Regions from separate parts of the Paramixta manurensis genome, predicted to be linked through region 1. Evidence: riboswitches for the same ligand, from Rfam matches in the RefSeq annotation. Region 1 holds a riboswitch; the other holds the start of a gene.

Region 1 (5,544 bases):
GGGTTGCGAAGACTTTATTGGAATTTTTATCGTTATAAGCCCAGTCCGGCGCCGTACTGCGGCTCCGGTCAAAATGGGTTCTGCTGCCATCGGTGTACCAGCGCGGTAAGCCGCCCCAGGTTGCCCCATTTTCATTATTTTCCTGATATTCATAACCGACCGAGAGCGTGCTGTAATCACTCAGGTCTGCATCCACCACGCCGTAAAAGAATTTTCTTTCCCGACTATACCGATCCAGCCAACTGTCATTGTGTTGGTAACCGGTCACCATACGCGCGCGAACATTACCGTCCTGCGTTAATGGCGTGGAAATATCGGCAACATAACGCTGTTTGTTCCAACTACCATATTCCACCGAGAGATCGCCGGTAAACTCTCGGCTATCGGCGTGTTTCCGTACCATATTAATCGCCGCCGAGGGATTACCTGTGCCGGTCATCAAACCGGTCGCGCCGCGTACCACTTCGACGCGATCGTAAAGCGCGCTGTCAGAAAGCGCGTCGCCAAGGTTCCATTGCGACTGAAAATAGGTTGGGATTCCATCGACCATGTAATTATCGATCTGGAAACCGCGGGAATAGTAGAGAACCCGGCTGGAACCGGAACTGGAAGAACTGATGCCGGTGGTATTGTCCATCACCTCTCCCAACGACTGAAGATTTTGATCCTCCATACGCTGTTTGCCGATCACACTCACTGATTGGGGAATATCGCGTTGGATCATCGGCATTTTGGTGCCAACCGTCGTGGCGGGTACGCTGTAGTCAGCGCCTGGTGGCGGCGCATCGTTATCTGCCGCTTCCACCACCATGGTTTCATTGGGTTGAGGCGCGGCGGCAAAAGCCGTCACAGGGAGTAAAGCCAAGGCGATGCAAGCAGCCAATAGCGAGGGCACTGGCGCCGTTTTTTGAGCAGCGCCACGCGATAGTGTCGCGAGAGACATAGTTATTCCTTGAGGTGTTAAAAAATAAACACTCCTGACTCATTGAATTAGAAAATTTTTGCGCATGATTTCAGGAGGAATGCATTTACGAGAAATGAAAATGGTGATTATACTCATTCTCATTTACGTGTAAATAACTGTAACAAGGATTAAGTGAGAGAGAGGCGCCGTAAGGTGAGAAGTGACAGAAAGAAGGCGTGAGAAACACCCGAAAGGTGAAATCGCAATACAGCAATAAGAGCGTTTAACGGCGTGGCACACCACGCCATAACACACGCAACGGTCAGGCTTCTGTTAGCGCCATCCGAGGGCGGGGGCGATATGGGTCAGAATCGCCTCAACGACATGCGCATTATATTCAACGCCCAGTTGGTTCGGCACCGTTAACAGCAAGGTATCCGCTTGTGCAATGGCCTCATCCTGCGCCAGTTGTTTGATCAATGTCTCCGGCTCGGCGGCATAACTACGGCCAAATATCGCCCGGGTTTGTGCATCAAGATAGCCAACGCTGTCGCTGTCCTGCGCGCTATTGCCAAACCACATATGGTCGCGCCGATCGATTAACGGGAAAATACTGCGGCTTACCGAGACTCGCGGCTCAAAGCGGTGCCCCGCGGTTTTCCACGCGGCTCGGTAAGCGCGAATCTGTGCGGCCTGCTGAACGTGGAACGGCTCGCCGGTCTCATCCACTTTCAGCGTTGAACTTTGCAGGTGCATCCCTTGTTGCGCCGCCCAAATCGCGGTGGCATTGGTGCTGGCGCCCCACCAGATCCGCTCACGCAAGCCAGCGGAAAAAGGCTCCAGACGCAGTAATCCCGGCGGATTAGGAAACATCGGTTGTGGGTTAGGTTCAGCGAACCCTTCACCACGTAACGCCTCAAGGAAAACCTCAGTATGGCGCCGTGCCATTTCGGTATCCGTCTCCCCCTCCGCCGGGGTATAGCCAAAATACCGCCACCCCTCAATTACCTGCTCAGGCGATCCCCGGCTAATGCCAAGCTGTAGTCGCCCGCCGGAAATCAGATCGGCGGCCCCGGCTTCTTCCGCCATATACAGTGGGTTCTCATAACGCATATCAATCACGCCAGTGCCGATCTCGATCCGCTTGGTTCGTGCGGCAACGGCAGACAGTAGCGGAAACGGAGAACTTAGCTGCCGCGCAAAATGGTGTACGCGAAAATAAGCGCCATCCGCTCCCAACGCCTCCACCGCTTCCGCCAGCTCGATGGATTGCAGCAACACATCCGCGGCGGAACGGGCATTCGATTGTGATGAAGGTGTCCAGTGGCCAAAAGAGAGAAAACCGATCTTTTTCATCGCAAACAATCTCCGGTTCGAAATAGTTAGGCTAACAGTGACAAAAAAGCCTTGCCTCAGGCCAGCAGAATCTTTTGCGACCGCACATAAACGCCTCGCCAGACCGTGGCGCGGGCATTGTAATCAAAAAATAAATATCGTATAACAAGCTCCTCCGAGGGGTGTCCTGTCATGGGCTGAGATGGCGTAAGCCGAACCCTTTGAACCTGATCTGGGTCATGCCAGCGAAGGGACGGGTCGGCAATTTTGCTTTCAGCCATTGCCTGTTCATACCTCAGCACGCCCGGATCTCCATGAACTGAAGGAGGTCCCATGTCTACCCCACGTTTTGATTCTGGCCTTTATGGGCAGCTACGCCAACAGGCGGGCAGCGCCTGGCAAGACTACGTTGCGCATCCTTTCGTCCGCCAGTTAGGCGCCGGAACCCTGCCGGCTCCGGCGTTTCATCGCTATCTAACCCAGGATTACCTGTTTTTAATTCACTTCGCTCGCGCCTGGGCGCTGCTGGTCAGCAAATTACAGACGCTACCGGAAATGCGCACCGCCACCGCCGCCCTTAACGCAATCGTCAATGAACTGCCGCTCCATGTGGGTTATTGCGCGAGCTGGGGATTAAGCGAGTCTGAAATCGCACACCAGCCTGAGGCGGCAGAAACCATGAACTATACCCGCTACGTGCTGGATATTGGTCACACCGGCGATGCCCTCGAACTGCTGGTTGCGCTTATGCCCTGCGTCGCCGGGTATGCCGAAATCGGTCTACATTTGCTGCACGACGCCGCCACGGTACTGGAGAATAATCCCTACGCCTCATGGATACGTAATTATGGCGATCGCGACTATTTAGCCAGCGTTCAGGCCGCGCTCAATTTACTGGAAACGGTTGGACAACAAAGCGGGGCGGAAAGTCGTTTGACGCGTTTAAGTACAATTTTCACCACCGCCACGCGGCTGGAAAGCGCCTTTTGGCAAATGGGGCTAAATGCGGTAACGGCAGGTGCGCAGTGAATTCTGACCCGTTAGGCCACCAGCAAATAATGCCGACTATCCAGGTGCGGGAGTTAACCCTGCGCTTTGGTCAAAAGGTGGTTTTCGAGCGGCTCAACTTCGACATTCCCGGCGGCCAAATCGTTGCTTTGCTAGGCGCCAGCGGCGTGGGGAAAAGTAGTCTGTTAAAGATTATTGCCGGACTAGCGCCCGCCTCCGCCGGTCAGGTCACCGCCAGTGACGGCTTACCGGTCGCCTCGCGTATTGCCTGGATGGGGCAAAAGGATCTGTTATATCCGTGGCTGACCATTGAAGAAAACGTCATGCTCGGCCCACGCCTGCGTGGTGAGAAGCCCGACCGTGCGTGGGCCACGCATCTGATTGAACGCGTTGGCCTTAGCGGATATGGGCAGGCGCTCCCCGCGACGCTTTCCGGTGGCATGCGCCAGCGCGCGGCTATCGCTCGCACCCTGTATGAGCGCCAGCCAATCGTGCTGATGGATGAGCCTTTTTCAGCGTTGGATGCCATTACCCGCGCCACTATTCAGACGCTGGCAGCAGAACTCCTGGCACAGCACACGGTGCTGCTAATAACGCATGATCCGCTGGAGGCTTGCCGCCTTAGCCACCGCCTGTTGGTTCTCTCCGGCCACCCCGCCCGCATTGACGATACCCATATCGTGGCCGGGCTACCGCCACGCGCGCCGGACGATCTCCATTTACTGAAAAGCCAGGGCGAGCTTTTACAGCAACTAATGAGGGCAGCCGGATGAAGAGGCTAGCAAAAGGCGGCATCGCCAGCCTGCGCCGCGCGTTGACGGTGTTTGTCGGGTTGCTGCTGCTGTGGTGGCTGGTCACGCAAAGTTCGATTCCGGCCTTCTTACTCCCCTCACCCACGGCGGTTGCCGAGGCCTTATGGGATAACCGCGCTTACCTCGCCGGACAGACGGCCGTCACCGCGCTGGAAATTGCCAGCGGGCTGGCGATCGGCGTGCTGCTCGGCGTCGTCCTGGCGTTAAGTATGATGTTTTCACCGCGCCTCCAGCGCTGGCTAATGCCGCTGGTGCTCACCAGCCAGGCGATTCCGGTGTTTGCCCTCGCCCCGCTACTGGTGCTGTGGTTCGGTTTTGGCATCAGCGCCAAAGTGTTTATGGCGGTATTGGTGATCTTCTTCCCGGTCACCTCGGCCTTCTTCGACGGGCTGCGACGCGTCAATACCGATTACCTCGATCTGGCGCGTACCCTGCGCGCGTCTCCGTGGGCGCAATTGCGCCACGTCCGCTTAATGGCCGCGCTGCCGGCCTTCGGTTCCGGGCTACGCATGGCCGCCACCGTCGCGCCTATCGGCGCCATTATCGGCGAATGGGTTGGCTCGGCGGAGGGGCTCGGCTACGTGATGCTGAATGCGAATGCGCGTATGCAGACCGATATTTGCTTTGCCGCACTGTTTATTTTGGTACTGATGACCGTTTTGCTGCGAGCCGCAGTAGAGGCTCTGATGCGGCGTCTGATCATCTGGACGCCGGAGCATGACGAATAATGATCACTTTTCAAGGACATTTCCGATGATTAAAAAAGCCGCCGCTTTAATGATAAGCACGTTGCTTGTCGCCCACGCCAGCGCCGCTGAAAAACTGACGCTGGTGCTTGACTGGTATATCAATCCCGACCATGCGCCGATTATGGTGGCTGAACAGATCGGCGCTTTTAAGGCCGAAGGGCTTGACGTGAAGATCGTTCCGCCCTCCGATCCGGCGATCCCGCCACGGCTGGTCGCGGCCGGACAAGCCGATCTGGCGGTGACCTATCAGCCACAAATTCATTTTTTTGCCGACCAAGGGTTGCCGCTGGTGCGCGTTGGCACCTTGATTAACTCGCCGTTGAATACCGTGATGACGCTGGATAAAAACATTACTTCTCCGGCGGGCCTAAAGGGCAAAAAAATTGGCTTCTCCGTGAGCGGCATTGAGCAAGCCACGCTGGCAACCATGCTGGCTCATGATCATCTGAGTATTAATGATGTAAAAATGGTCAACGTGAACTTCCAGCTCACCAGTGCCTTACTGGCGGGCCAGGTCGATGCGGTGATCGGCGGTTATCGCAATATTGAAGCGCTTGAGTTGAAGTTGCAGGGGAAAACGCCAACGGTATTCAACGTGGAAGATTACGGCGTACCGGCCTATGACGAGCTGATTTTGGTGGCGAACCGTAATGAAGCGCAGCAACCTAAAATTAAAAAGTTTCTCGCCGCGTTAAAAAAAGGCAGCGACTATCTGCACGCACACCCGCAGGAAACC
Region 2 (5,544 bases), 1.4 Mb from region 1:
CGATGATAATCGCCAGTAAGTCACGTGTTTTAAGCCCCTGATTGCTACCAATTGGCGCGCCAAGCGGCATGACAGCGGCGCATCCCACCTCTTCAAGCCGCTTACATAACACCGGATCGGCACCACAGTAGGGCAGCACCACAAACCCTTCTTTCACCAACTGCTCCGCCGCCTTTAGCGTTTCTATTGGGTCTGGCAGCAAATAGCGTACGTCAGGGTGAATTTCTAATTTAAGCCACTGTGTACCCAGCGCCTCACGCGCGAGACGAGCGGCGAAAAGCGCCTCTTCCGCGGTTTTCGCGCCGGAGGTGTTGGGTAGCAACTGGACGCCAAGCTGTCGTAGGGGCAGCAAGATCCCATCATCGCCGCCGCGTAAATCAACGCGTTTCATCGCCATGGTCACCAGTTGCGAAGCGGATTCTTGTAAAGCGGCCAGCATCAATTGCGGCGTGGCGAATTTGCCGGTACCGGTCAGCAGGCGCGATGAAAAAGTTTTATCAGCAATCTGTAACATGTCAGCCTCCGGCAATGGCCTGGAAAATCACCAGCTCATCGCCCTCCTGTAGAAGTTGGGTATCCCAACGATGATGGGGAACGATAGTTTGATTCACCGCCAGCGCGGTGCTTGGCTGGTGCAGTGACAACTGTTTCAGTAAGGCGGTCAGCGTCAATGGCGCGGAACAGGCCATTTGCCGATCATTAACGATGATATTCATGGCGTTTCTCCGCATACCGGGCAGTGTGGCGTACGTTCAAGGTTCAGCGTGCGCCAAACCTGTTGTCGGCCATCGAATAGACGTAGTTTGCCGTTTAAGGGCGAGGGAATGCCTGCCAATAGTTTCAGTGCTTCTAACGCCTGTAGCGTACCGATAACGCCCACCACGGGCCCAAGTACGCCTGCGGTACGACAATTGCGCTGTGGTTCACTCTCGTCAGGCCACAAGCAGCGGTAACAGCCCTGTGTCCAGGGTGGCGCGATCACCATTAACTGGCCGCTCCATCCCACGGCACTGCCGCTAATCAGCGGTTTTCCGGCGGTAACACAGGCATGGTTGATCGCGTGGCGGGTAGCCATGTTGTCACTGCAATCCAGTACCAGATCGACCTGATCAACAAGTGATGGCAGGGTTTTCTCATCCACACGTTGCGCCAGCGCGATGCTGTCGACCTGTGGATTGAGCGCGCGCAGCCGCCGTTGCGCCAGGTGCGCTTTACTCTGGCCGGTATCTGGCTGGTGGAACAGAATTTGGCGTTGTAAGTTGCTGATATGCAGAGTGTCATCATCCGCCAGGAGCAGTTTGCCGACGCCAGCCGCCGCGAGATATAGCGCGGCAGGCGAACCCAATCCACCTAAGCCGATGATTAAGACGCGACCACGCTGCAGTTTTTCCTGCCCTTCAATACCGAACTCCTCCAGCAGGAGTTGGCGGCTATAGCGCATAAAATCGCTGTCATTCATCCCCGACTCCCGCAAGCGCCAGTAACTGTTGCGTGGCGCTGCGCCAGTCTGCGGCGTGGGTAATGGCGCTGACGACCGCCACGCTACCGACACCGGTTTCCAGCACCGCCGGTACCCGTGCGATGCTGATGCCGCCAATTGCCACGGTCGGGTAGCCTTGCAGGCGCTGCATATGCGCGGCTAATTGCTTTAATCCTTGTGGCGCAGAGGGCATCTGTTTCGTTTGCGTAGGAAACACGTGCCCCAACGCAATATAGGAAGGGCGCACGGACAGCGCGCGGTCAATCTCCATATCGTCATGAGTAGACACGCCAAGGCGTAAACCGGCTTCTCGTATGGCGTTAAGATCGGTTTCGGCAAGATCTTCCTGACCGAGATGTACGCCGTATGCCCGATGTTTAATCGCCAGCCGCCAATAATCATTAATAAATAGACGCGCCCGGTAACGTTGCCCCAGCGCAATGGCGGCGCGAACATCCTCTTCCACGTGATGATCGTGTTGGTCTTTGATACGTAACTGCAGAGTACGTACACCTGCCTCCAGTAGGCGTTCAATCCATGCCACGCTATCTACCACCGGATAGAGCCCTAAACGAAGGGGAACGGTGGGAAAGTCAGGTTGATACCTTACCGCCGTGCGGCGAATATTCTCGTGTGCGGCGGTCTCTCTCTCCAGTGGAGAGGAAAATTTTGGTTCGCTGCCGGACATAGCCATTTCCTGTGAGTAAGGGAAAGTTGCTTGTCTGGAGTTCGGAGGGAGTAATGAAACGGCGGGTCAAGAAAGGGATAATGTCGCCGTAAGCCAACTTTACTCTTGTTCCCTTCGCAGGTTCTAACCTGATCAGGTTCCGCGGATCCCGAATTAACGGTCTCAGCCCGGTAGGGCACTCCGACAAGATGTGGGGTGATGCAGAGCGACTTACGTCACAGCTTCAACCCAAATAGCCCCTCCAGCATAAAGGGGCGAGGTAGAAACTACAAGGGGGTAGCAATGGCGTGATGTTTATGCCGGCCTAACCAGTTCAGTTTCATTCGCCACCACGCCGGGTAACTGAAGCTGGTTCTCCCAGGCGAGCTGAATCAGCTTATCTTCCAGCGTAAACCGCGCCTCCAGCGTTTCACCCACTTCTGACAATGCCTGCTGAAACTCGACATAGTTATCATGATCGATGGCCGTTTCCAGATGGGTATCATACAAACTCATCAACAACTCGGTATTCCCTTCCAGCGCCGGATAAATCTGGGCCGCTGCCGTCAGAGGGCTATCGCCTTCCAATTCTTCGATAATGCGTTCATAGATACTGAAATGTCCGGTAGAGAGATAATCGACCAGTTTTTGGCAAAAATTATCCAATGCCTTTTCATCCAGCGCGGTGAGCGATTCCTTGTTAGGCTTAATGCCAACGGTCTGATAATAGGCAACTAGCAGTTGCCGACGGGCACTTAGCCAAAGATCTACCAGTGCATTACTGCCACCTACGCGTTGGGTCAGAACGTCTAAATGGTTAAGCATGATCGACTCCATGTGAGTAATAGCCCGACATATTTTAGGTTGCATGTGCGTTACCGCTTTCATGCAACCTGAATTATTTAGGGTATAGTTTTAGCGCAATGTTTAAATATGTAGCGGTACTCTACAAACTACAAATATCTTGTCTTCAGGATACTTTTTTATGGAACATGAAATTAGAAGCGTAGACGCTGGATGGTGGATTGTCAGCCATGAGCAGAAACTTTGGTTACCAAATGGCGATTTACCGTACGGCACAGCGGAGACATTTGACCTAACCGGTTCGAAAGCGTCGCCGATCGGCGAATGGCAGGGTGAAACCGTGTGGCTGGTGCGCGAGGATCGCGCGGAGAATATGGGCTCGGTACGGCAAATCATGGATAAAGAGGCCGGGCTGTTCCAACTGGCGGGGCGCGGTGTCCAATTGGCGGAGTTTATCCGCTCGCACCGTTTTTGCGGCTATTGCGGTCACGAAATGCACTTGAGCAAAACCGAAAATGCCTGTTTGTGCGCGCATTGCCGTCAACGTTACTATCCGCAGATCGCGCCTTGTATCATCGTCGCCATTCGGCGCGGCGACCAGATCCTGCTGGCACAACACGCGCGTCACCGTAATAGCATTTATACGGTATTAGCCGGGTTCGTCGAAGTGGGAGAAACCCTTGAACAAGCGGTGGCGCGCGAAGTAATGGAGGAGAGTAGCGTCACGGTTAAAAATGTTCGTTACGTTACCTCTCAACCCTGGCCATTCCCCCATTCGTTGATGATGGCGTTCATGGCTGAGTACGATGAGGGCGAATTGCAAATTGATAACCATGAACTGATCGACGCCGGTTGGTTTCGCTATGACCAATTACCGCATCTGCCGCCGCCGGGCACGGTCGCGCGGCGGTTAATTGAAGACACTGTCGCGCTATGCCGCGCCGAAACGGAATGAGTGATACACTAGCCGCCTGTGTTTGTGAGAGCCTGATTATAATGAACGAATTGAAGAACGATCGTTACCTCCGTGCCCTGCTACGCCAGCCGGTTGACGTTACGCCAGTGTGGATGATGCGACAAGCCGGGCGCTATTTGCCGGAATATAAAGCCACGCGCGCGCAGGCGGGTGATTTTATGTCGTTGTGTAAAAACGCTGAATTGGCCTGTGAGGTAACCCTACAGCCGTTACGGCGTTATCCGCTGGATGCGGCGATCCTGTTCTCTGATATTCTGACCATTCCGGATGCAATGGGCTTAGGGCTGTGGTTCGAAGCGGGCGAAGGGCCGCGTTTTTCCTCGCCAATCACCTGTCGGGCAGACGTGGATAAATTGCCGGTACCCGATCCGGAGCAAGAACTGGGCTACGTAATGAAGGCGGTACGCACCATTCGTAAAAACCTGCGGGGCGAAGTGCCTCTGATTGGTTTCTCCGGTAGCCCATGGACGTTGGCGACCTATATGGTTGAAGGCGGTAGCAGCAAGGCATTTACCAAAATTAAAAAGATGATGTATGCCGAGCCACACACGCTGCACGCCATGTTGGACAAACTGGCCGATAGCGTCACGCTTTATCTTAATGCGCAAATCCGTGCTGGCGCGCAGGCGGTAATGGTTTTTGATACCTGGGGCGGTGTACTGACCGGGCGTGATTACCGTGAATTTTCACTGTATTACATGCATAAAATCGTCGATGGACTGTTGCATGAACATGAAGGTCAGCGGGTGCCGGTAACGCTATTTACCAAAGGCGGGGGGCAGTGGCTGGAAGCGATGGCGGAAACCGGATGCGATGCTCTGGGCCTGGATTGGGCTACCGATATTGCCGATGCGCGGCGCCGTGTGGGCGATAAAGTGGCGCTGCAAGGTAATATGGACCCTTCCATGCTGTATGCGCCGCCAGCGCGTATTGAAGAGGAAGTGGCGACTATTCTCGCCGGGTTTGGTCATGGCGAAGGCCATGTGTTTAATCTCGGTCACGGTATTCATCAGGATGTGCCGCCGGAGCATGCCGGTGCATTTGTGGAGGCGGTACATACCCTTTCCCGGCCTTATCACCAGGAGTAATTATGGATATGCAGGCATTGCGCGCTGAACAGCTAGCGCGTGCCTCTGAAGTGGTGCGTCACGATGACTTTGAGGTGATGCCGCCACGCTTGATCGCTGGCGCGGATGTCGGTTTTGAGCAGGGAGGCGAGGTAACACGCGCCGCGCTGGTTATTTTGGAATATCCTTCCCTGACGCTGATCGAACATAAGGTGGCGCGTATCGCCACCACCATGCCGTATATCCCCGGCTTTCTCTCATTCCGTGAATATCCCGCCTTATTGGCGGCCTGGCAGATGCTGGAGCACCAGCCTGATTTACTCTTCGTGGATGGGCATGGTATTTCACATCCTCGTCGGCTCGGTGTCGCCAGCCACTTTGGTCTGCTGGTGGATGTTCCCACCATTGGCGTGGCTAAGAAGCGCCTGTGCGGTAAATTTGAGCCGCTGGACGCTGAACCCGGCGCGTTGCAGCCATTAAACGATAAAGGCGAGCAGCTAGGCTGGGTATGGCGCAGTAAAAAGCGCTGCAATCCTTTGTTTATCTCTAC

The links. A riboswitch is a leader RNA that binds a small molecule or an ion and turns the genes downstream of it on or off. The one in region 1 is predicted to bind thiamine pyrophosphate.
Region 2: it holds a riboswitch for thiamine pyrophosphate, as region 1 does, so the genes downstream of both, thiE (thiamine phosphate synthase) here and tenA (thiaminase II) in region 1, are expected to answer to the same signal.

What each region holds. Positions count from the first base shown of each region.
Region 1 covers NZ_CP054212.1:2,908,580-2,914,123, forward strand. Annotated here, with positions in the region: gene fhuE (ferric-rhodotorulic acid/ferric-coprogen receptor FhuE) at 1-943, opposite strand, end outside; gene PMPD1_RS14130 (LLM class flavin-dependent oxidoreductase) at 1,238-2,260, opposite strand; TPP riboswitch at 2,408-2,510, shown strand; gene tenA (thiaminase II) at 2,573-3,268, shown strand; gene PMPD1_RS14140 (ABC transporter ATP-binding protein) at 3,298-4,020, shown strand; gene PMPD1_RS14145 (ABC transporter permease) at 4,017-4,787, shown strand; gene PMPD1_RS14150 (ABC transporter substrate-binding protein) at 4,813-5,544, shown strand, end outside.
Region 2 covers NZ_CP054212.1:4,276,610-4,282,153, reverse strand. Annotated here, with positions in the region: gene PMPD1_RS20595 (thiazole synthase) at 1-514, opposite strand, end outside; gene thiS (sulfur carrier protein ThiS) at 516-716, opposite strand; gene PMPD1_RS20585 (HesA/MoeB/ThiF family protein) at 713-1,459, opposite strand; gene thiE (thiamine phosphate synthase) at 1,452-2,168, opposite strand; TPP riboswitch at 2,261-2,361, opposite strand; gene rsd (sigma D regulator) at 2,463-2,972, opposite strand; gene nudC (NAD(+) diphosphatase) at 3,133-3,906, shown strand; gene hemE (uroporphyrinogen decarboxylase) at 3,948-5,015, shown strand; gene nfi (deoxyribonuclease V) at 5,018-5,544, shown strand, end outside.